DNA from 3 places in the Paenibacillus sp. FSL H7-0943 genome. Region 1 is predicted to be linked to each of the others. Evidence: riboswitches for the same ligand, from Rfam matches in the RefSeq annotation. Region 1 holds a riboswitch; each other region holds the start of a gene.
What was found. Region 1 has a riboswitch for cyclic di-GMP ahead of NSQ55_RS10280 (DUF6612 family protein). Riboswitches for the same ligand answer to the same signal wherever they lie in the genome.
Positions count from the first base shown of each region.

Region 2: linked by a shared signal. The riboswitch ahead of NSQ55_RS29460 (NPCBM/NEW2 domain-containing protein) and the one ahead of NSQ55_RS10280 (DUF6612 family protein) in region 1 are both predicted to bind cyclic di-GMP.
Region 3: linked by a shared signal. The riboswitch ahead of NSQ55_RS03255 (transglutaminase-like domain-containing protein) and the one ahead of NSQ55_RS10280 (DUF6612 family protein) in region 1 are both predicted to bind cyclic di-GMP.

Region 1 is NZ_CP150148.1:2,379,638-2,387,633, forward strand. It holds gene NSQ55_RS10255 (RsmB/NOP family class I SAM-dependent RNA methyltransferase) at 1-1,336, shown strand, start outside; gene NSQ55_RS10260 (pseudouridine synthase) at 1,339-2,103, shown strand; gene NSQ55_RS10265 (Cof-type HAD-IIB family hydrolase) at 2,365-3,165, shown strand; gene NSQ55_RS10270 (DUF4179 domain-containing protein) at 3,318-4,931, opposite strand; gene NSQ55_RS10275 (RNA polymerase sigma factor) at 4,915-5,433, opposite strand; cyclic di-GMP riboswitch class I at 5,637-5,728, shown strand; gene NSQ55_RS10280 (DUF6612 family protein) at 5,846-6,694, shown strand; gene NSQ55_RS10285 (NADH-dependent flavin oxidoreductase) at 6,807-7,970, shown strand.
Region 2 is NZ_CP150148.1:6,728,256-6,736,251, reverse strand. It holds gene NSQ55_RS29475 (helix-turn-helix domain-containing protein) at 43-438, shown strand; gene NSQ55_RS29470 (EAL domain-containing protein) at 629-1,477, shown strand; gene NSQ55_RS29465 (hypothetical protein) at 1,594-2,160, shown strand; cyclic di-GMP riboswitch class I at 2,318-2,404, shown strand; gene NSQ55_RS29460 (NPCBM/NEW2 domain-containing protein) at 2,663-7,996, shown strand, end outside.
Region 3 is NZ_CP150148.1:737,067-745,062, forward strand. It holds gene NSQ55_RS03235 (phospholipid carrier-dependent glycosyltransferase) at 1-1,538, shown strand, start outside; gene NSQ55_RS03240 (glycosyltransferase family 2 protein) at 1,636-2,616, shown strand; gene NSQ55_RS03245 (GtrA family protein) at 2,603-3,010, shown strand; gene NSQ55_RS03250 (class D sortase) at 3,113-3,778, shown strand; cyclic di-GMP riboswitch class I at 3,892-3,974, shown strand; cyclic di-GMP riboswitch class I at 4,049-4,129, shown strand; gene NSQ55_RS03255 (transglutaminase-like domain-containing protein) at 4,143-4,952, shown strand; rRNA gene NSQ55_RS03260 (16S ribosomal RNA) at 5,320-6,877, shown strand; rRNA gene NSQ55_RS03265 (23S ribosomal RNA) at 7,110-7,996, shown strand, end outside.

The sequences.
Region 1 (7,996 bases):
TCCAACCGGATTCTATACAGAGGATGGGGCCAGACCAGGTAAACATCCACATTATCACGCGGGATTGTATTACATTCAAGAGCCAAGCGCTATGGCACCTGTGGAACTGCTTGATGTACAGCCAGGAGATCGTGTCCTTGATTTATGCGCTGCACCTGGGGGCAAATCCACACAGATTTCTGCCAAGCTCTCAGGAGAAGGCTTGTTGGTTACCAATGATCTTCATCCAGAACGCACGAAAGCCTTAGCCAAAAATCTAGAGCTATATGGGGTGCGCAACGGTATCGTACTAAACGAAAGTCCAGATCATATTGCAGCGGCATTCCCGCTTTATTTTGACAAAATCTTGATTGATGCTCCTTGCTCAGGTGAAGGGATGTTCCGTAAAGATGAAGACATGGTGAAGCAGTGGGATTCAGGTACACCTGCCAAATATGCTGCCATGCAGCGGGATATTTTACGTTCTGCTGCAATAGCGTTGGCACCGGGAGGCACACTTGTCTATTCAACCTGTACATTTGCTACAGAAGAAAATGAAGAAATTATAGCGGAGTTTATTTCTGAACATCCACAGTTTTCGGTGATTACAGTTGGAGGCACTGGCTCATTTGCTCCTGGTTTTGGAGAACTATCAGGGACAGCAAGACTATGGCCGCATAAAGTAAAAGGTGAAGGACATTTCATGGCTGTGCTGCAACATGTGGGGCCAAAGGTATCTGCAGAGGAACGTGATCAAGCCGAAGTTAAGTTGAGTGCAGTTACACGGAATACGAATAAAAAAGGCACTGCTCATATTAAATCCGCAAACAAACCAGAAGCCAGACGAGGGAAAGAAGGTAAGTTCTCTAATAAATCTGCTGCTGGCGCTGAACGTGGCCGTCAAGGTTCAGGAGAAGAGCAAGCCTTGGCTGCATATGGAGATTTTATAAAAGACCAGCTTGGCTGGGAGCCAAAAGGGTATCCGATTTTCTTCGGTGATCATCTGTACATCTCCCCACTACCTAAGGAAAGATTAAATGGATTAAAGGCGATTCGTCCAGGATGGTATGTAGGACATGTCCGTAACGGCAGATTTATCCCAGGACATCCAATGGCTACCGCGTTACACCCTGAAGAGAGCTGCCGAAGTGTCTCACTTTCCAGTACGAGTAATGAAGCTATTTCCTATCTTAAAGGAGAGACATTGTTGATTAGTCAAGAACGTCTCTCTATTAAAATAGGAACTACCCAAAAAGGATACGTACTGGTCTGCATAGATGGTTATAGTGCAGGCTGGGGGAAGTGGCAGGACGGTGTGCTCAAGAATGAATATCCCGCAGGCTGGAGGTGGATGTAAGAATGAGCCTATCAGGGAAAACTGCAAAAAAGCAGCGTTTAGATAAAGTATTGTCCCATATGGGGGTAGGATCACGCAGCGATATTCGTAAACAAGCCAAGCAAGGTTTAATTACCGTGAATGGTGCAGTCGTCAAGGATAGTGGATTTCATGTAGACCCTTATCACGATAAAATTGTGGTTGGCGGCGAGCTTGTTACCTATCGTGAATTTATTTATCTTATGATGAATAAGCCACCGGGAGTTCTGTCGGCAACAGAGGACAAGCGGGATCGGACCGTTCTGGATCTTTTAAAGCAGGAATATGTACAGTTTGAACCTTTTCCTGTAGGAAGGTTAGATAAGGACACAGTAGGGCTGCTTCTGCTCACCAATGATGGAAAGCTTGCTCACGAGCTACTATCGCCACGCAAGCATGTCCCTAAGACGTATGAAGCTACAGTTGAGGGAGACGTAGATGCAGACGATGTAGCGGCTTTTGCGGCAGGTGTCGAGCTGGAAGATGGATATGTTACTTTACCTGCACAGCTAACTATATTGGGAAGAGAACGCGGCAGTAAAGTAATCTCACATATTTCGCTGATCATCACAGAAGGAAAGTTTCACCAGGTGAAGCGAATGTTCCAAGCTGTCGGCAAAAAAGTCACTTTTCTGAAACGAGTATCTATGGGAGAATTGAAGCTGGACGAAAGCCTGCCACTGGGAGCTAGTCGTGAACTTACGCTAGAGGAACTGGCACTCTTAAGTACAGAAGCATTAGAACAATAATATAGAGAAAAAATGGTATGTAAATTGAATTTGGAAACTTGGGATAAGGGAATGGAGTGGCGGAGGGGAAATTTGGAACTGTAAGAGCGATAGCGGCCGCCTTTGTTTCCGGATTTCAACCACTAGTAAACGGTATAAATCAAGAAATCTGGAAACAACAGCGGCTGGAAGTCCAAATATTCACCGCAGTTGCGACTGAAACTTAACTCAAATAGCCAGGTTCAATATATATAGAAAAAGAAAGACAAGGATGGTGGGAGTATGAGATACAAACTGATTGCACTAGATGTAGATGGTACACTGTTGAATGATGATCACCACTTGAGCACTGAGAATAAAGAAGCCATTGCTGAGGTTACACGTCTTGGAGGACAAATCGTGTTATGTACCGGCCGCAGTCCGCAGAACTCGATTCCTTTTATGGAGGAAATGGGGTTGTCTGGTTATGTGCTGGGTCATAACGGAGCTGCAACGGTTCGTGTGAAAGATCGGGAAGTGCTGCATCAATACGGTATGGATGCTCGTGGTCTTGACCCTTATATTGATTATTGTAGAAAGCATGATATTCATTATGATGTGAATACGGCTTTTGATATGTATGTAGATAATGTAGAAAACCTGACCAAAGAAGCCAATTATATGTATGAACACTTCCGTATCGTGCCGGCTACACTGCCAGCATGGGAAGATTTCCGTGAACCGGTTGTTAAGTTTACTGTATTTACACAATCAGAAATCCTTGACGAAGCTGAACGTGAATGGCGCACTTGGACCCATGAGTACAATATTTTGCGCAGTGGTGAATTTTTCGTTGATTTGATGCATCCGGAAGCCTCCAAGGGCAACGCCTTAAAGAATCTGGCTGTGAAGCTGGGAATTCCGCAAGAGGAAGTTCTTTCGATCGGTAATTATTTTAATGATATTTCTATGCTTACATACGCGGGTATGGGCGTTGCGATGGATAATTCTCCGGTTGAGGTCAAAGCGGCAGCGAATGCTGTCACGGGGTCTAACAACGAGCATGGTGTGCGAGATGCGCTGGTTAAATATTGTTTATCTTAATAATGGAAAGCATAAAGCGGACTTGAGTCCGTTCTATGCTTTTTTTGTGGTGAAGGAAATAAAAGAGATACATAAACAGAAATGATTTTATCCATAAATAACCCGCCCTTAGGATTAACTAGAAAGGGCGGGACATAGATTAACTTCCTGTATTAAAGTTTAATTTCCTCGTTCCGGCTAGGATCGCTATATTTATAGATACCAGGGTTCAGTTCGATTTTTTCGTCGAAAGGGATATCTTTGTAGCTATCAATATTAGTTCCTGTAGATATCATGCCCTTAGGTGTAATTTCAGGCACCACTTCTTTGCCATTAATCCGTAACGTAGTTTGGTTAACGCTTTTGAAGCCAGAAGATTTGGATGTTGATTCGACAATCAAATTTTCGCCCTCAGTATAGTAAGTGAATTCAATTTTTAACCCATCGACATCAAGTGAAGTGAACTGCTTTTCTTCTTTAGGTTTGTTTATAGTGATCCAATTCTTAGTAGTATCACGTTTCTCAATGACAGCATCCTTTAATATAAGTTTCATTGGAACATCGGACCAGTCGTTATACCATTCCGGAGATTCGAATTGAAATAAATGCTGGTAGCTTTCGGAATGATCTCCTTTCAAATTCCAACCCCCAGTGATTGTTTGATCACCTATAACCAACTGAGCGGTATTATAGTGGACAATTCCTTTTTTAAGCGAATCATTTTCATCTATTAGAATTTGGATATCCAAAGGGGTAACCACTAGCTGATCTAAGGTTATGCCGGTCTTTTCTTGAAATTCAGGACTGTTATACAGTTTCTTAGTGTAAATCGCCTCACTTGCTTTTTGTCCATCTGCTTTAAAATCGAACTTCCACGTACCTGAAAATCGTTTCGCTTCTTCAATGTAACTAAAATGAAGACTAGCTTCCTTCCAATCTGATTCAGTTATATTGAAAACCTGTTCAATAAATAAATCCGATCCTTCGTTAGGCATGATGGTTGGAATTGCTTCATTCTTTTGACCACCAGTACTAACTACCAAATGTGGATTACCCCGTCCTAAGTCAGATGGTGATGCAGCGACTTTGTAACGGATAATGGTTTGATTGGAAACATGTCGAACGGATTCGATTTGAATGCTTGGATATTGCTTAACTCCAGTATCGATAGTATCCCCTGCTTGATGATTAGATTGTAAGGGAATATTCTGATCACGGTAAAAAATGAGATTCCGTGCTTCAAACCTGTAGTCCTTTTTATCATCCTTTAATGTATCAGGTGTCTCATATACTCCAATGAGTTTCTGGCTTTCAGGATCGTATTCTAAATAACCGTATACCTTTGCCTTGGCACCGGATTCATTAGTCATGATGTTTTCCTCTGTAGCAAATCCAGTATATTTGGATAGATCAGATTTAGTATCAAGTGATAACAGCATTTTCATTTTTTCTCCATCAGTTACAACACCGTTCAAATTCATTGTTACTCCTGAACTGGAAGTTTGAAGATTATACTGTTGACCGATGCCGTTATTTAATGCATTGCTCACACTTCGACCACCAATTTTATCCCAATTAATCGTCATACTAGCGAATACAGGAATGGCTACAAGTAAGAGGCAAGAGAAGACAATACTGATAGGAATAACCTTTTTATTAGACCTAGGAGTATTCTGGGAGGCATGCAGATTTCTTTGACGTTTATAAGCTTCTTGTTCTATGGCAGTCCACATCAAATCATAATCCGGTCGGGGAATATGTTTATCTTTTTCAATATACAGACTCATTACTATTCAGCTCCTTTAGTTGGGTTCCACCCATTCTATTTAGTATTTTAAGTCCCTTGTTCAGTCTGGATTTTACAGTTCCTTCGGGTATGCTCATAACTTTAGAGATCTCGGGTACAGTCAATTCGTTTATAAAACGAAGGACTACTACCATTCTGATTTTGTCGGGAAGCTGACTGTATAACCCTTGTAATTCTTTTTTAGTTTCCTGTCGATCCAAACGTTTTTCTACAGGGTTTGATTCCTCAGACCTGGATAGTAAATAATTACGTACTTCTTTCATCCACCCCGTCTTACGCCTTTTGATCACACTGTTGCACTCATTCGAAGCAATTCGTAAAATCCAAGCTTTCAAGTTTCTTACCTTCGACTTATCCGCTAAGATAACTTTTACAAATACCTCTTGGGAAATATCCTCCGCATCTGCCTGATTTTTCATTAAGTAGTAACAAAAATAATATACTTGTTCTTTATAGAGCTCGAAAATTTCCCGGTCACTCATTTTGCTGCACCCCCTGTCTTTGCTGTTCTCATTAATAAGACTTATAAGCGTATGTAATCGTTCATTTTTCATTTTGATTGTAGTATTTCTTCTGAGTATCATAGCGAATTCGAATGGAAGATAAGTCGTTTACAGGTAATTATAACCATGATAAAATTAGCGGTGGGACATGCGTCCGTAATCTATTAAAACTAATTGAATGTCCGCGTTAAAGGTAAAATCATCGAAAGATGATGACACAAAGCCATGGGTCTAAAACCTTTCGACAGAAGGAAATGATCGCCAGGCCGCCATAGGGATGTCTTATGAAGCATAAAGGATAGCTCTAAGAATATGTAGTCTATTTTGAGCTCTTTTATTATTTCGACCTATACGGCGTTACATTATCGCAAGGGGCCGAAAGGGGAAGTACATGAACAGTTTTTTCAAAACAATAGGTACTAGTTTGGCAGTAGGTGCTTTATTGCTGTCCGGAACGATCGGATGGATGTCTAATCCAGGAGTAGTGTCAGCAGCTACCTCAACAGTAGTAACCGCGGATCAGATGATCAGCAAAGTAACGGCAGCCTCCAAAGCAATAAAGAATTTCCATCTGGATGTGACCAAAAAACAGGATATTCAAAGCGGCGGGGTGCGTATCAGCAACACCAACACTCTGAAGCTGGATATCAACCGTCTGCCGAATTTTGCCGCAGCAGGCACTGTCGCTAGTAGTCTTTTAGAAACATCGTACAGTCTATATGCCAATGACAAGGAGTTTTACTATCTTGTAGACGGAAGTGAACTGATCGATGAATCTGAAGATGAAGGTTACGACGATGACGGGGAGCCAATCGATCCTGATGCACAATATTGGCTTGGACTGGAGAAAACGGAATGGGATGCCTTTTACTCTAAAGGCCAATACGATCCTGTTTCCATGCTTGATTCGGTCAAAAGTTATAAAAAATCCATGAAAGTCAGCACTGCTGGCGCACAAACAGTCTTACAATTCACGGTAACCGATCCGACAGCAGCTAAGGGGATAATCAAACTCTATGACCAGGAGAACCTTTGGGATGGAGAGACAGTTCAACCCAAAAGCGTAACGTGGAAATTATTCGTCAATACTAAGACCTGGCAAACGGAAAAGCTGACAGTCGATCTGAGTTATGTGCTGGTAAGTGATGGAGCCAAAGATACATACACCACGAAAATCGAAGCTAAATATTCCAAAAATAATAAAGGTGCAGCCATTGTAAAACCGGCCGAACTAGAATAATAAGGACGATTCATAACGAGCGAAAAGCGCTGTTCAGCGGAACAGCGCTTTTTGTTGTATCCAACAGCAGTTCTTTATTAGTTGACAAGAATAAATCATTGCTGTAATTTATATGTATGCGCATGTATATAATAATTTATCTAAATATAATTTAATGAAAGTTGGGAAAAAGATGATAGCACTAGACACAGCATTAACTTTTCGCAGAGGGCTGACATTAAAAAACCGAGTGGTTATGGCTCCAATGACCACTCGAATGAGCTTTTATGACGGTGTAGTAACACAAGATGAATTGAAATACTATTCGCTAAGAACGGGCGAAGTAGGTGCGGTCATCACTGCGGCAGCAAATGTACAAGAGGGTGGAAAAGGATGGGAAGGTGAACTTAGTGTTTCCTCCGATGAATTTATTCCTAGCCTCAGCCGATTAGCATCTACTATTAAACGAAATGGAACAAAGGCTATTTTACAGCTATTCCATGCAGGAAGAATGACAGATTCAAAAATATTGCGTGGCGTACAACCCGTCTCCTCCAGCGCCATTGCTGCCGAACGCCCGAATGCAGAAATTCCAAGAGCATTAACAGAAGATGAAATTTTCGGTGTAATTGAGGATTTTAAAAAAGCGACTCAACGTGCTATTCAAGCTGGATTTGACGGGGTAGAAATTCATGGAGCAAACACATATTTAATCCAACAATTCTTCTCTCCACACTCCAACCGTCGTGAAGATCAATGGGGAGGAAGCTTAGAGAAAAGATTTAATTTCATTAACCAATTAGTGGATGCAGTTATTGCTGTCGTTGACAATTCAAAGGTTAAGGATTTTATTGTCGGGTATCGTTTTTCTCCAGAAGAATATGAAGAGCCTGGAATTAAAATCACCGATACCTTTTATCTCATTGATAAATTAGCTGATAAAAAGCTGGATTATCTGCATATTTCATTAGGGGACTTCAAGAAAGTATCTGCATCAGAAGATTTTAAAGAAAAATCAATCCTGCAATATGTGCATGAGAAAATCAATGGCCGTATACCTTTAATTGGGGTAGGAGATATCCGTACCAAACAGGACGCAGAGGACACGTTGACAAATGCTGAATTAGTAGCAGTAGGACGGTCTCTTATCATTGATCCTCATTGGACAAGTAAAGTACTGGAGGGTAAAGAAGATCTCATCAGAAGAGTACTTGCTGATCAAGATAGAGAAGAACTTGTAGTAGAGAATGGTATTCTAGAATTCCTTAAATTAATGATGCCTGATCGTTTACGCTAAACCCAAACACAGTTTTGAGGTCTAAA
Region 2 (7,996 bases), 2.5 Mb from region 1:
ACAGGATGATGATTTATTATCAGTATGTTGGCATACAAAACTATGGAATGTGGATCATACCTACATTATCTATTCGGGGATTATGGCGATCTGGAAGTGATCCATCCCTCCAATATAAGAGTGCTGTCTGCGGTGGCTATGAATGATACTGTATTATTTGAGATTAAACATGAGCCTTTTAAGCAGATGGTTGCCGATTACCCGTTGATTAAGGATCAATTGATGCTGCTGCAAATGGAGCGTTTATTTTTATCGAATCGGTTATTATATGAAATGAAATTTCATGATGCGAGAGCGCGTGATATGATCGGAACGTTAAGGGAGACGGCTACCCTTGTGCTTAAAGATCTGCAAGAACAAAAGATTATTGAGATTCAACATCAGCAGATCACCGTGTTAGACCCGGCGTATTTACTGGAGTATACGGATTTCGATTGAGAAGAGCCGTTCCAGGATCTTTTTCAGAGAATCGATTATTAAAGGGGTTATGAATGTGGCTTGTAATCATTGTGTAGTAAGAGAGCTGAATTTTCAAATCAAGGCTCATGGTGAGCTTAATCTTAGGGTTTTACCTGAGGTTATTCATCACTTGAGTAGAAGTAATACGATACATAAGGTGGAAGAAAATGTGATTACAATTAAGGAGGCTGGGGTGCGGGATTTTCTGGATTTCTGTAATGACCATATGGAGTCGGAGCAGGTTGAATTCCGTATAGATGACCAAACATGGAGACCTCTATCCGAATTACCCACTGTACTTGATATGGAGTGGATTGATGAGGTTATCACTAAGGGTCTTGTTACTTGCTACTTCCAACCGATTGTGAACGTAAGGGAAGAGATTTTTGCATACGAGCTCCTATCCAGATTTAAAAAAGAAGACGGATCTCTTATCTATCCTAATGAGATTTTTGCGGCGGCACGGAATCGTGGGCGTTTATATGCTTTAGACCGGTTATGTAGAATGACGGCTGTAAAATATGCTGCACCCTTAAATAAAAAAACGTTTATTAATTTTATCCCAACGTCGATCTACGCTCCAGAGTTCTGCTTAAGATCAACCGTTGAACTGGCCAATCAATTAGGCGTCGATCCTTCTCTTTTTGTCTTTGAAGTTGTTGAGACGGAGAAAGTGGATGATCTCGCTCATTTGAAAGCTATTTTGACATATTACAAGGATCGGGGATTTGAATACGCTTTAGATGATGTTGGTGAGGGCTTCAGCACGATCGAGATGTTATTGGAGCTTAAACCCCATTACATGAAGCTGGATATGAAATATGTTCAGGGTGTGTCCAGCGATCTGAACAAACAGAAAATAGCAAAGCAATTTTTAGAAAAAGCTTTAGAAATCCAATCCGTTCCTTTAGCAGAAGGTGTGGAGTTTAGAGAGGACTTTGAATGGCTTAAGCAGAGTGGTTATCAGTTGTTTCAGGGCTATTTATTTGGAAAGCCTGATCCTATTCCCAAACAGTAATCCTAATGAGTATATATCCGTCCAGAGGATGAGATGAATTTCAGGTCAGAGTCTGAGTACAGCCAACCCCCGGGGTTGTATAATTTAGGTAATTTGAAAAGGGGGACGGGATAGATATGAAATGGCATCAATTTGTAACGCGCTGGGCGGATTCTAGGGGCTTTGATGGACGAGAGATTGATTATCAATGGCCTTCTCCCTCATTTCCGGTCATCAGTATTCGCAGTAATCTAGGGCGATACTCAGGTCAAGCGTATGGCCGTGGAGGTAAACCCCGTGTGAAGACAGCCGTTGGATTAATCGCTATTGGAGATGTAGCTGTTGGCTTGATTTCCATAGGTGCGATAAGCGTGGGCGTATTATCCTTAGGAGCAATATCACTGGGAATGTGGTTAGCGATCGGAGCAATAGCACTTAGCTGGCTTGGCTTCGCAGTGGGAGCGATTGCGATTGCAGGCGTGGCTGTAGGAGCGATCGCAATCGCGGAAAAAGCGTTGGGGGCCATCGCCATAGGGGATACGGCGTTTGGTGCGATAGCGATAGGCAGGATCGCTGGGGGTGCCATAGCTATCGGACAATGGGCATATGGTGTAATCGTAGTTGGCGAACATGGTTTCGGATTAATTCCCGTCACGGGCGATGTGTGGAATTGGTTCCGGGGTTTGTTTGGATCGGAGAGTTAAGTAGACCTACAGTCCTAAAGGATGTCCTTCTCTTCCGGGATAGTCGATAAATAATATCTATCACATAAGAAAAACTAATTGCAATTACCTATACTCATTTCATACCAATTAATCATGCGATCAGATCTAGGCTTATGTTACTCTTTGAATGTATTCGAAACTTCATAGGCAAACCTATGGAAATGTAGGGACGCAAAGCTATAGGGACTAAGGTTATCATAACTATTGTCAGCCAGCTGCCAAAGAGTGCGTAACGCTTTTTGTTAAAATATAAGAAAGTATAAGTTATAAAACTATACTTAATATCTTATATTTCTCGCTTAAACGCTTACCGTCCTTATAAGGACGCCGAAGGCGTTTATGCTTGTTAAGGTTTAATAAAAATTAAGTCTTAATTTTTAGGCGACTTTATACGCAATCAAGCTACTCTTTTGGGGTAGTTTTTTTTGTGCCCATTTTTGGGCACTGGAGAGATTCATATGACATCTGGGGGTAAGAAGAGATGAAGAAAATGATTGCGATCGCTACATCGGCGGCCATGTTGGCCAGTTTTTCGAGTGAGGCAGGTTATGCTTTAGCAAGTGAGGCAAGCAAGGTAAATGTAACAAAAACAGTGGCGCAAAGTAAGGTTAACTTATTAAGCAACGCCTCGGTTATTCCGTTTGAGCTGTACGGCAAGGATGCTCTAAATGCCTATAATGAGGTTTTTAGAATGAATCCAGCAAATATTAAATCCATCACAAATAACGGTGGCAACTACTCAGGCTCGCCTATAGCTAAGGCTATGGATGGGGATATGAGCACGCATTGGGAGACTGGCAAACCGAATAGTTCAACGTTTACGAATGAGGTTGTGTTTGTTTTCAATGAGTCCACTGAATTAAATAGAATGGTATACGCGGCTAGGCAATCCGGTGCGAAAGGTAAAGGTTTTGCTCAAGAATTTGAGATCTATGGTTCCACTACCGATGGGGGTGATTTTACGCTCGTGTCTTCTGGAGAATATACAGGCTCAACCGGTGATGTAGTGGAGATTCAGTTTGCACCTACGGCTTTTAAGAGACTTAAATTTGTCTTCAAAAAAGCGAATCAAGATTGGGCGAGTGCGGCTGAGTTTTCTTTTTATAAAGAGGATAGTGTCTCTGCTAAAATGAAAAATTTATTTACAGATGATACCTTGAGCCAAGTTAGTGCTGCCTTTAATACGACAGAGAAATTAACAGCTTTAGAGAATGAAGTGCAGGCACATCCACTGTATGCGCAGTTTAAAGAAGAGATAGAGAATGCAAAGATCCTTTTGAAGAACCATCAGGTAGAGGCAACGGCAGCCAAGGTTTCGAAGCTAAAAGGGTATGGAACAGCCTATGAAAATGCCTATAGCCAAGCTTATAGAATGCCGAATGCAAACGTATCAAAAGTAACGGTGAACGGTGGAAGCTACCCAGGTACGAAGCCTGAATATATGCTGGATGACCAGCCCACTACGCATTGGGAAACGAACAAAAACAATGATGCAAGCTTCACGAATGAAGTCGTGTTTGAACTAGCGCAAGCGGAAGTGCTGGACAGAGTGGCTTTTTTGGCTAGAGATAACCGCAAAGGATTCCCAGAGGCTTTTGAAATCTATGCATCAGAGACGAGTAAAGGAGAGACCTTCCAACTTGTATCTAGCGGAACCGCGATTAGTACCAATGACTTTCTGGAATTTAAATTCGAACCGACGAAGTTTAAAAGATTAAAATTTAAGTTCACAAAAGCTAATATCAACAGACCTTTTGCGGCTGAATTTAGATTTTATACAGAAGATAAAGTAAGCGAAGCTGTAAATGGTATTTTCACAGATGGAACGATGAGTGCGGTTGTGCCTGCTTATAATAGCGTCGAAGCAATCAACGAATTAGAAGAAGCGGCAAAAGTACATCCGCTCTATCCAATCCTGAAAGATTCTTTGGATTTAGCTAAGAAGCTAGTGAATGGTGAAGTTCAAACCGAAGGCACCATCATTGAGGCGGAACAACGTGGAGATATGAAAAAGCATGCGCAGGAAAACCTGAGAATTGGTTTTGGTACGAACAACCAGCCTACAGGTCTCGTTGCAATGCCTGGAGATACGATCAACGTTTATGTGGACGCAGCTTCTAACGATAAGCTACCTTCTTTAGTCTTTTCTCAACAAGAGGCCGCTTGGAATGTTTGGGCTAGAGGTGTGCAATTGCGTCCAGGTAAGAACATTATAACCGTTCCTGAATTTGCTATGAATAGTTATTATGCACATGAAGTGACTAAGGGCGGCACCGTTTATATCGTAAATCCCTATACAGCAGAGGAACAAGGGAAAGCGCCATTGATCCGCTTCGAAGGTTTAGAAAAGATTCCTTTTATGACCAAGACCACGGATCCAGAACAATTCAAAACCTTCTTAATCACATACAAACAAAGACTAGACGAAGATAAAGCGGCTCATCCAAATGTTCAAGATCGTAAACTCATAGATGTGGTAGAACTGGCCAGCGATCATGTTATTTTCACAGGAACGGCGACGGAGGCGTACAACAAATATATTACGCAAGGAAATAACCCGCTGGACACCGTAACTGGGTATGACACCTGGATGAAGAGTATTTTTGCCTTCTATGGCCTGGATGGCAGTAGCGAGATTGATGATGCCAAGCTAATTCGTGAGAATATTCGCTTGATGCAGCCTTATGGTGCGATGTATGCAGCGGGAGATCATACAGGTATCCAACTTGGAACAGTAGGAACCATGTTAGGTGATTTTAACAAAGCTTATCCGGGCTGGGGACTGAATCACGAAATCGGGCATCGCTTGGCTATGGGTGAACGGGAATATGGCGAAGTAACTAATAATATGGTGTCTATGTTTATGTCTGTCGCGGCGAATTCGATAGATAATCGTATACCGTATGAATCAGATATCTATAAATATGTCCTCGAAGAAAACAAAGTGGTTATGAATCAGCAGGGCTTATTTGCACAACTCGGAGCCTATTGGCAGCTGGAGCTGGCACATCCGGGATACTGGACAGAGCTGACCAAGCTATATCGGGAGCGGAAGGTCATCCTTACCAACGGTGACAATTCTAAGCAGCAGTATTTGGTGGAGTTCTCCTCCGAAGTACTGGGATTAGATTTAAGCAGCTATTTTGCCAGACATGGCTTCACTGTGAATCCTGAGACAAAAGCGAAAGTAGCCAAGTATCCGGCACCGCAAAAGTTATGGTATTTAAATAACTCGGTGATTAATTATGAGGGAACTGGAATAGCGGATAAAAATCTGGCCATTAAGGTTAATATCACACCTAACACCACGGCTAGAACGAACACGTTAAGTTTCAGTATAGATAAAGAGCTTAAGCAAGACTTTTTAGGATATGAAGTGTATAGAAATGATGTGTTAGTTGGTTTTACAGGAACTGAGCAATTTGTGGATCAGAATGTAGATGCGAGTATCAACTATACGTACAAGATCGTCGGTTATGATAAAAAGCTGAACCCACTGAAGCCCGTACAGGTTAAAGCCTTTAAGCCAGCCTTGTCTGTTGAAGATCAGCTCACTTTAAAGCTTAATCAAACCTTTGATCCGATGAGCTATGTAAAAGCGGCTAACTATCTAGGAAACGATATTACTGCAGATGTCTCTCTGAAAGCCAATAACGTTGATGTAACGCAAAAAGGCAACTACGAAATTGTATATGAAGTGAAAAGCGAAGGGGTTACGGAAACGAAAACCACACAGGTTACGGTAACGAGCGACTACGCCTATATTTCCGATCTCAATGCCAAGTCAGTCGTTGTAGGCTGGGGTGAATTAAAGAAAGATAAAGCCGTTTCCGGGGGAATCATAACCCTTGTTCGCCAAGGATTGGCTGCGACGTACGCGAAAGGGATTGGTGTTCATGCCAACTCTGAGGTAGTTTACGATATTGAAGGTAAGGGTTACGACTTCTTTGAAAGCTACATTGGGATTGATCAAGCCATGAAAGGGAAACCTTCCTCGGCTACTTTTGCAGTGTATGTGGATGGAGAACAGAAATTTGAGAGTGATGTTTTCCGGGCAGGAACAGAACATCAATTTGTGAAAATCCCTGTGACTGGTGCAAGAGAGGTGAAGCTGGTTACAACAGATGCTAAGGATGGCAATGCTTCAGACCATACGGTATGGTCGGATGCGAAGTTCTCGAATAATTCAAGCAAACCTACCATTACAGTACCGGAAGAGACAACCTTCGTTAAGCTGAACAGCGAATTTGATGTGTTGAGCGATGTAACAGCTTTTGATACGGAAGATGGTAACTTAATTGGAGCCGTTGAAGTACATTCGAATGGATTCACATCAAGCAAAACAGGGACTTACAACGTCGAGTTTTCTGTTACAGACTCAGATGGGAACTCCGCTGTGCAAGCCAGAAAGATTGTTGTATACAGCGCTAGTAAATACCTGAGTGATATAGATTGGCAATCGGCAAAAACGGATTATAATGTGGTTCGAAAAGATAAGGCTAGCTCTAACAATCCGATTAAGCTGCTGGTAAATGGCGAGGTCAAAGAGTTCGCTAAGGGCTTAGGAACCCATGCCAGCTCTGAAATCATGTATAATCTGGCGGGTGCAAACTATGAATATTTTGAAACGTATGTAGGGGTTGATAGAAATATCCCTGAGCAAAGCAACTCCAGTGTAATTTTCAAAATCTTTGCCGATGGGGCAGAGGTTTATAACAGCGGACTGATGAAATTTGGTACAGAGGCCAAGCTTGCGCGGATACCTGTTAAGGATGTAAGTGAATTGAAGCTGGTGTTAGATAATGCAGGTAACGGAAATGCTTCAGATCACGGCGATTTTGCTGATGCGAAGTTTATGATCTTGAACAATACACCAGAGCTTACCATACCTAAATCTGTCTCAACCAAAGTGGGCCAAGCGATTGATATCAGTGAAAGCTATACGGCAATGGATTCGGAAGACGGTGACTTGACGGCTCAAGTGAAGGTCACAGGCCAAGAGCAAGTTAAATTCAACCGGGCCGGAAAGTATCCAATCACTTACACAGTAACAGATAGTGATGGAAATACGACCACGAAGATTAGAACTATAGCCGTAGTAGACATGACGGACTTTACGTATCTGACGGATTACGACTGGAATTCTACTCAGAACAGCTATACTGCACCTTTGAAGGATAAATCTATTAGTGCAAATACGCTGAGATTAACAGATGAGAACAATCAGGTAGTGTCCTATGAAAGAGGAATTGGAGCGCACTCTAACTCGACGATTGTATACAATCTAAGCGACAAAAACGCGGACTATTTCACTTCCTATGTAGGTGTAGATAGACAAATGTACGGTTCTGTTGGTTCGGTGAGCTTTGAGGTGTTTGTCGATGGAGAGAAGAAATTCGATAGTGGGGTCATGGGTTCGAGAGATCCGCAGAAATTCATCGAATTGGATATTAATGAAGCAAAAGAACTGAAATTAGTCGTCACAGACGGGGGAAATGGTAACGGATCTGACCATGCTACATGGGGTGGAGCTAAACTACATTTCGCGAATGGAGATCACTTATTCACTAGAGATCTCGAACAGGCGATTGCAGCGGCTAAAGCAATTTCTCTAGAAGGCTTCACACCTGAGAGCATCGCGGCATTTACGTCCAGCCTCTCGATAGCAGAGACAGTGTTGGCTAACTCTTCTGTTACGCAAAGTGAAGTAGACGAAGCTGTAGCAGCGTTGCAACAAGCAACCGAAGGTTTGGTCCAAATAGATCTTACGCAACTGATTACTGTGGCGGACCCGTATTTAAGTGCTTCGATCAAG
Region 3 (7,996 bases), 1.6 Mb from region 1:
GCAGTCCGATGGATGTCAGTGAGGATGTTGGGAATGTCTTCATCTGGAAAAGCCAACCCCTGAACGTTACAGCGAGATATGTGAAGTTAACAGTTACCTCTCCAGGGTTCACTTTGAACGAAATGGCCTTTTATGAGCAGGGGGGAGAAAGAATCCCCCTTCCTATTGCTGGTGTGACACCGGATGCTAACGCAGTACCTAAAAGAGGAGCAGCGGCCAATCTTTTTGACGAGCAGGCGCTCATTCCGGAATATTCTAACTTTATGAATAGTACTTATTTTGACGAGATCTATCATGCGCGAACAGCTTATGAATATACACACGGGATAGTGCCTTACGAGAATACGCATCCACCGCTTGGCAAGCTTTTGATTGCCATAGGTATGGAGCTGTTCGGAGTCAATCCATTCGGCTGGCGTATTATCGGAACATTGTTCGGAGTTGCCATGTTACCTCTCATATATGTAATGGCGCTTCGTTTGTTTAAGAAAAGCAAATACTCCGCCCTCGCGGCAGGATTGTTTGCGCTGGATTTCATGCATTTCACACAGACAAGAATCTCCACGATTGACGTATACGGAGTATTCTTCATTATGTTGATGTTCTATTTTATGCAGCGGTATTACACAATGAATTTCTACAAGCAGCCTTTAAGAAAAACATTAATTCCGTTATTCTGGTCTGGCTTATTCTTCGGAATCGGCGTAGCTTCGAAATGGATTGTGCTCTATGGAGGAGCAGGGCTGGCCATTATGCTGGCTATCTCCCTTTTTGAACGCTACAGAGAATACCAAGCCTCCGGACGCCTGCTGGCAGAGGGGAAGATTAAAGACAAGGAATTGCTGGGCACCTGTCGTGAAGCAGTAGATTCTTTTTGGAAAAAGACTATTATTACGTTGGCTAGTTGTATCGGGTTCTTTGTAATTATTCCAGTAATTATTTATAGCTTATCTTTTGTGCCGGGGTTATCTGCATCAGCAGAGGGCTTCACTATAAAAGGTTTGATTGATTCCCAAAAGAATATGTACAACTACCACAGCCAGCTTGTAGCTACACATCCTTTTGCTTCCTCATGGTGGCAATGGCCGTTTATGAAGAGACCGGTCTGGTTCTTTAGCGGTGGTGAAGGTTTGCCGGAAGGTCAGGTCAGCAGTATAGTGACTATGGGGAATCCTCTTATCTGGTGGACGGGTATTTTTGCAATGTTGGCAACACTGTGGATTACGCTGAAACGTAAAGATAAGAATCTCTACATGATCTGGATTGCCTTCTTCTCGCAATATGTTCCGTGGATGCTTGTCCCAAGAGAAACATTTATTTACCATTATTTTGCTATGGTGCCATTTATGATTCTTGGTATTGTATATATAATGAAGTTGCTGGATACTAAATTCCCTGAGGCCCGTTACGTACAGTATGTCTATGTAGCTGTTGCTTTGCTGCTCTTTATCGCTTTCTACCCGGTACTGTCAGGGATGCAGGTCAGTGGAGATTACGTGAAAGATATGCTGCGTTGGTTCCCTACTTGGGTTTTCTAGGATTTAATAAAAATCTATAAAATAAGTTTATGCATGCAGCGTTATTATGAAGTGTAGATGGATGTAACGCTCCAAAAAGCTTGTAGGAGGAATAAAGGTGAAAGCCAGATATAGTGTGATTGTACCCATGTTCAATGAGGAGCAAGTAATTAGCCATACTTATGAACGTTTGAAAAAAGTAATGGACGAGTGCGGCGATACTTATGAGCTGGTCTTCGTCAATGACGGCAGTCGTGATCGTTCCGCCCAGATGATTCGGGAGATCTGTGAACGAGACGAGCATGTCAAGCTGATTGACTTCTCGCGTAATTTCGGACATCAGGTAGCGATTACAGCTGGCATGGACTATGCCGAAGGTCAAGCGGTTGTTGTTATTGACGCTGATCTTCAGGATCCTCCGGAGGTCATTTTGCAAATGATCGAGAAGTGGAAAGAGGGCTACGACGTTGTATATGCGAAACGCCTGAAGCGCCACGGAGAAACGATGTTCAAAAAGGTCACCGCGAAGCTTTTTTACCGCCTGCTCAGCAGTATGACAAGTGTGGATATTCCTACGGATACAGGCGATTTCCGTCTTATTGACCGTAAGGTATGTGATGTCCTGCGGGGACTTAAAGAAAAGAACCGCTATGTCAGAGGTTTGGTGAGCTGGGTTGGCTTCAAGCAGACTATGGTGGAATATGAACGGGAAGAACGTTTTGCCGGAGAAACCAAATATCCGCTGAAGAAAATGATTCGTTTTGCGTTAGATGGCATCACCTCTTTTTCACATAAGCCGCTTAAGATTGCTACGTATATTGGATTCTTCCTTTCATTCTCTAGCTTTCTCTATTTATTTTTCGTCTTGTTTCAAAAGATATTTTTTACCTCCTGGACGGTTCCGGGCTGGGCTTCCATTGTAGGCGTTAATCTGCTCTTTAACGGTATCGTTCTGATGCTGTTGGGTGTGATTGGGGAGTATATCGGACGGATTTATGACGAGTCTAAAGATAGACCGCTATATATTGTTAGTGAGACTAAAGGCTACCAGAACGAAGAACAACTGGACCGCCGGAAGGACCACAATGATGTCAGATAAGAACTTGCGCGCTGCATTCATACAGTTCCTCAAATTTAATGCCGTAGGTTTGCTCAATACGCTTATTGATTTTGTGATTTTTACATTGTTGAATTCACTAGGGATGGTATACGCATTGGCGCAGGTGATCTCCTATAGTGCAGGCACGGCGAATAGCTTTATTTTGAATAAAAAAGTAACCTTTCGTGATCGCAACCGGGGGAATAAAGAAGGCTTCGACCGCGTGCAGCTGGTCAAGTTTATCGTGCTGAATCTGGTAGTGCTCGGAATATCACTGCTGCTAATGCATCTGTTGACAGACAAACTAGGTATTCAAGTCTTGATCTCCAAGGTGCTGGTTACCTTTATCACGGTGATCATCAATTTCTTTGGAAGTCGTAAATGGGTATTTTAAACATTAATTTCAGGCAGAAGGAGTTGCTATGCTTAAAGGCAAGTAGCTGTTTCTGCTTGATTTGTATATAACCATAGAAACAATATACGGAGGTGAATAACATTGCGTAAATTCTCCTATTTACTCATACTGGCTGGGATACTTATCATGTTATATCCGACAGCTAACGAATGGTACAACGACAGGCAGCAGGAGAAGTTATTAGAAACGGCTGAACTAAGCACTGCCGATAGTACTCCCCAGTCAGATCTGAGGAGCAGGTATGCTGAAGTTACTCAGCTGTTAGCAGAGGAATCGGTTCTGGATGCCCAGGCACAGCCCCAACCCCAAGAGACAGAAAAGCCTGAACCGGAGATTGAAGTCGGTGGCAAAGTAATCGCACTAATTGAAATCGATAAGATTGATTTGAAGCTGCCTGTATTAGAAGGGGCTACAAAAGCTAATATGAAACATGCTGCAGCCCATATGAAAGAAACGGCACCCCTTGGAGAGATCGGGAATGCTGCAATCGCGGCGCATCGGGCTCGAACTACGGGTCGTTTGTTTAACAGATTGAATGAGGTTGTTGTGGGGGATGTTATCACGGTAAAGACTAGTGATCAGGTGTTTAACTATGAGGTATACGATATTTCTGTTGTAGATCCGAGTGATGTCTCCGTTCTTGACGGGAATGACAAGGATAAGATTCTTACTCTGATTACATGTGATCCGTTAGTGAATCCAACGCATCGGCTGATTGTTCATGCCAAATTAACAAAAGGAGAATAGTGAATGACAAGAAAACACAAATACCGGGAGATATTTATAAAATAATGGGTAATCTAGTAAATTAGGTCTTGTTCACAACTATAAATATGATAGTATTATACTATGAAAGCTAAACACGATAACGGCAAACCTTCCGAAAGGTAGGGACGCAAAGCTAAAGGGCCTTTTCCCGAAAGGATGGCAGCCAGCTACCGAATGAAGAGGCTTTTTTTGTTTGTTTCAAATGGATTCTATCAATTATATCTAGTAAAGCTAGAACAGATAGAGCTTATACGATAACGGCAAACCTATCGAAAGGTAGGGACGCAAAGCTAAAGGGCCTTCCCGAAAGGATGGCAGCCAGCTACCGAAAGGAGTTTTATCCGTGAAAAAGATTTATTTTATGCTGGTGGCGTTGTTCGTCCTAATGACTTCAGTTCCGGTAAGTACAGCTCAAGCTGCAAGTGCAGATGCCAGCTGGTTGATTACATCCAAAGTGGCTCAAGGTGTTATTGGTATTAACTATGATATTCCGAAAGATAAAAGAATCAAACTCATGATCACCAAAGATAACAGCAGCTATACATATAACTTGTATGCTTCTGGACAAGCTGAGGACTTCCCTTTGCAACAAGGAAATGGGACTTATAAGGTTTCTGTTCTGGTGAATACAACCGGCAATAAATACAAAGCGTTATATTCCGAAGTAGTAGACGTAACCATGAGTGACTCGAATTCCGTATATTTGGGCTCCGTACAGAATGTGAAATGGAGTTCTTCTGATAAAGCGATTGTCAAAGCTAAACAATTAGTACAAGGCAAAACAACAGACGAAGAGAAAGTTAAAGCGATCTATAACTATGTAGTTGCGAATGTACAATATGATTACTCTCTTGCTAATAGTGTAACTACTGATTATATTCCAAGCATCGATAAGACATTGACTACTAAAAAAGGGATTTGCTATGATTACGCTTCTCTTTTTGCCGCAATGCTGCGGAGTGTAGATGTTCCTGCTAAGTTGGTAATGGGGAATACAAGCTACGTTACGCAATATCATGCCTGGAACGAAGTGTTGCTTAATGGGAAGTGGGTTACCATTGATACTACAGTGGATGCAGGACTTTCAAAGAGTGATAAGAAAACCGATTTAATTAAAGCCTCAAGCAAATATACTGCGGCAAAATACTATTAAGTTCGTCGCTAGAAACATAACTCTATTAAATAAACAACTAGCTTAATTATTAAGCTAGTTGTTTATTTTTATATTAGGGGTTGCTTTTCTATTAATAGTTGGGGTATTATAGGTAAGCGTTGTTAGACAGCGTACAGGCGATACAGACGAGGCTGATAAAAAGCTTCGAAAAATAAAGCTTGCATTTCTGAAAACAACATGATATATTATAAGAGTTGCTGCTGAGACATTAAACGGCGCCAACGAGAACTTGATCTTTGAAAACTGAACAACGAGTGAGTAGGAAATCACGTAAGTGAAATCCAAAATTAGAGAATTAATTTTCTCGTCAGATGTTTCAAAATGAGCATATCGCTCTTTTCAATACTAATTGGAGAGTTTGATCCTGGCTCAGGACGAACGCTGGCGGCGTGCCTAATACATGCAAGTCGAGCGGAGTTATTTTGAAAGCTTGCTTTCAAAATAACTTAGCGGCGGACGGGTGAGTAACACGTAGGCAACCTGCCCTTCAGACTGGGATAACTACCGGAAACGGTAGCTAATACCGGATAATTTCTTTTTTCTCCTGAGAGAAGAATGAAAGACGGAGCAATCTGTCACTGAGGGATGGGCCTGCGGCGCATTAGCTAGTTGGTGGGGTAACGGCCCACCAAGGCGACGATGCGTAGCCGACCTGAGAGGGTGAACGGCCACACTGGGACTGAGACACGGCCCAGACTCCTACGGGAGGCAGCAGTAGGGAATCTTCCGCAATGGGCGAAAGCCTGACGGAGCAACGCCGCGTGAGTGATGAAGGTTTTCGGATCGTAAAGCTCTGTTGCCAGGGAAGAACGTCCGGTAGAGTAACTGCTACCGGAGTGACGGTACCTGAGAAGAAAGCCCCGGCTAACTACGTGCCAGCAGCCGCGGTAATACGTAGGGGGCAAGCGTTGTCCGGAATTATTGGGCGTAAAGCGCGCGCAGGCGGCTATTTAAGTCTGGTGTTTAAACCTTGGGCTCAACCTGAGGTCGCACTGGAAACTGGGTGGCTTGAGTACAGAAGAGGAAAGTGGAATTCCACGTGTAGCGGTGAAATGCGTAGATATGTGGAGGAACACCAGTGGCGAAGGCGACTTTCTGGGCTGTAACTGACGCTGAGGCGCGAAAGCGTGGGGAGCAAACAGGATTAGATACCCTGGTAGTCCACGCCGTAAACGATGAGTGCTAGGTGTTAGGGGTTTCGATACCCTTGGTGCCGAAGTTAACACAGTAAGCACTCCGCCTGGGGAGTACGGTCGCAAGACTGAAACTCAAAGGAATTGACGGGGACCCGCACAAGCAGTGGAGTATGTGGTTTAATTCGAAGCAACGCGAAGAACCTTACCAGGTCTTGACATCCCTCTGAATCTGCTAGAGATAGCAGCGGCCTTCGGGACAGAGGAGACAGGTGGTGCATGGTTGTCGTCAGCTCGTGTCGTGAGATGTTGGGTTAAGTCCCGCAACGAGCGCAACCCTTAACTTTAGTTGCCAGCAAGTAATGTTGGGCACTCTAGAGTGACTGCCGGTGACAAACCGGAGGAAGGTGGGGATGACGTCAAATCATCATGCCCCTTATGACCTGGGCTACACACGTACTACAATGGCCGGTACAACGGGAAGCGAAGCCGCGAGGTGGAGCCAATCCCATCAAAGCCGGTCTCAGTTCGGATTGCAGGCTGCAACTCGCCTGCATGAAGTCGGAATTGCTAGTAATCGCGGATCAGCATGCCGCGGTGAATACGTTCCCGGGTCTTGTACACACCGCCCGTCACACCACGAGAGTTTACAACACCCGAAGTCGGTGGGGTAACCCGCAAGGGAGCCAGCCGCCGAAGGTGGGGTAGATGATTGGGGTGAAGTCGTAACAAGGTAGCCGTATCGGAAGGTGCGGCTGGATCACCTCCTTTCTATGGAGAATCGTTCTCTGCAATGAGGACATTCAAATCGGAAGCTAAGCTTCCAAAACTCAGGTTTAGGCCTGTTACTCACTCGTTGCTCAGTTTTGAGAGTTTAAGCTCTCAAGTAAGACTTGATCCTTGAAAACTGGATACCGAAACGAATTTGCGTTTTAGAACATCTTTTAGCAACTTGTGTAAACAAGTAAATGTTATTAGTGAGATTTTTCTTCGGAAGAATCAAGGTTAAGCTAATAAGAGCACACGGAGGATGCCTAGGCGCCAGGAGCCGACGAAGGACGTGGCGAACAACGAAACTGCCTCGGGGAGCTGTAAGCAAGCTTTGATCCGGGGGTGTCCGAATGGGGAAACCCAGCTGTGGTAATTCGCAGTTACTCATTTCTGAATACATAGGAAATGTAGAGGCAGACCAGGGGAACTGAAACATCTAAGTACCCTGAGGAAGAGAAAACAATAGTGATTCCGTCAGTAGCGGCGAGCGAACGCGGAACAGCCTAAACCTAAGAGCTTGCTCTTAGGGGTTGTGGGACGTCTCACATGGAGTTACAAAGGAATATGGTAGGTGAAGAGGTCTGGAAAGGCCCGCGATAGAGGTAAAAGCCCTGTAGCCTAAACTGTATTCTCTCCGAGACGGATCCCGAGTAGTGCGGGGCACGTGAAACCCCGTATGAATCCAGCAGGACCATCTGCTAAGGCTAAATACTACCTGGCGACCGATAGTGAAACAGTACCGTGAGGGAAAGGTGAAAAGCACCCCGGAAGGGGAGTGAAATAGAACCTGAAACCGTGTGCTTACAAAAAGTCAGAGCCCTATTAATGGGTGATGGCGTGCCTTTTGTAGAATGAACCGGCGAGTTACGTTTAACATGCAAGGTTAAGCCGAGAAGGTGGAGCCGCAGCGAAAGCGAGTCTGAATAGGGCGAATTAGTATGTGGACGTAGACCCGAAACCGTGTGATCTACCCCTGTCCAGGGTGAAGGTGCGGTAACACGCACTGGAGGCCCGAACCCACGTACGTTGAAAAGTGCGGGGATGAGGTGGGGGTAGCGGAGAAATTCCAATCGAACTCGGAGATAGCTGGTTCTCCCCGAAATAGCTTTAGGGCTAGCC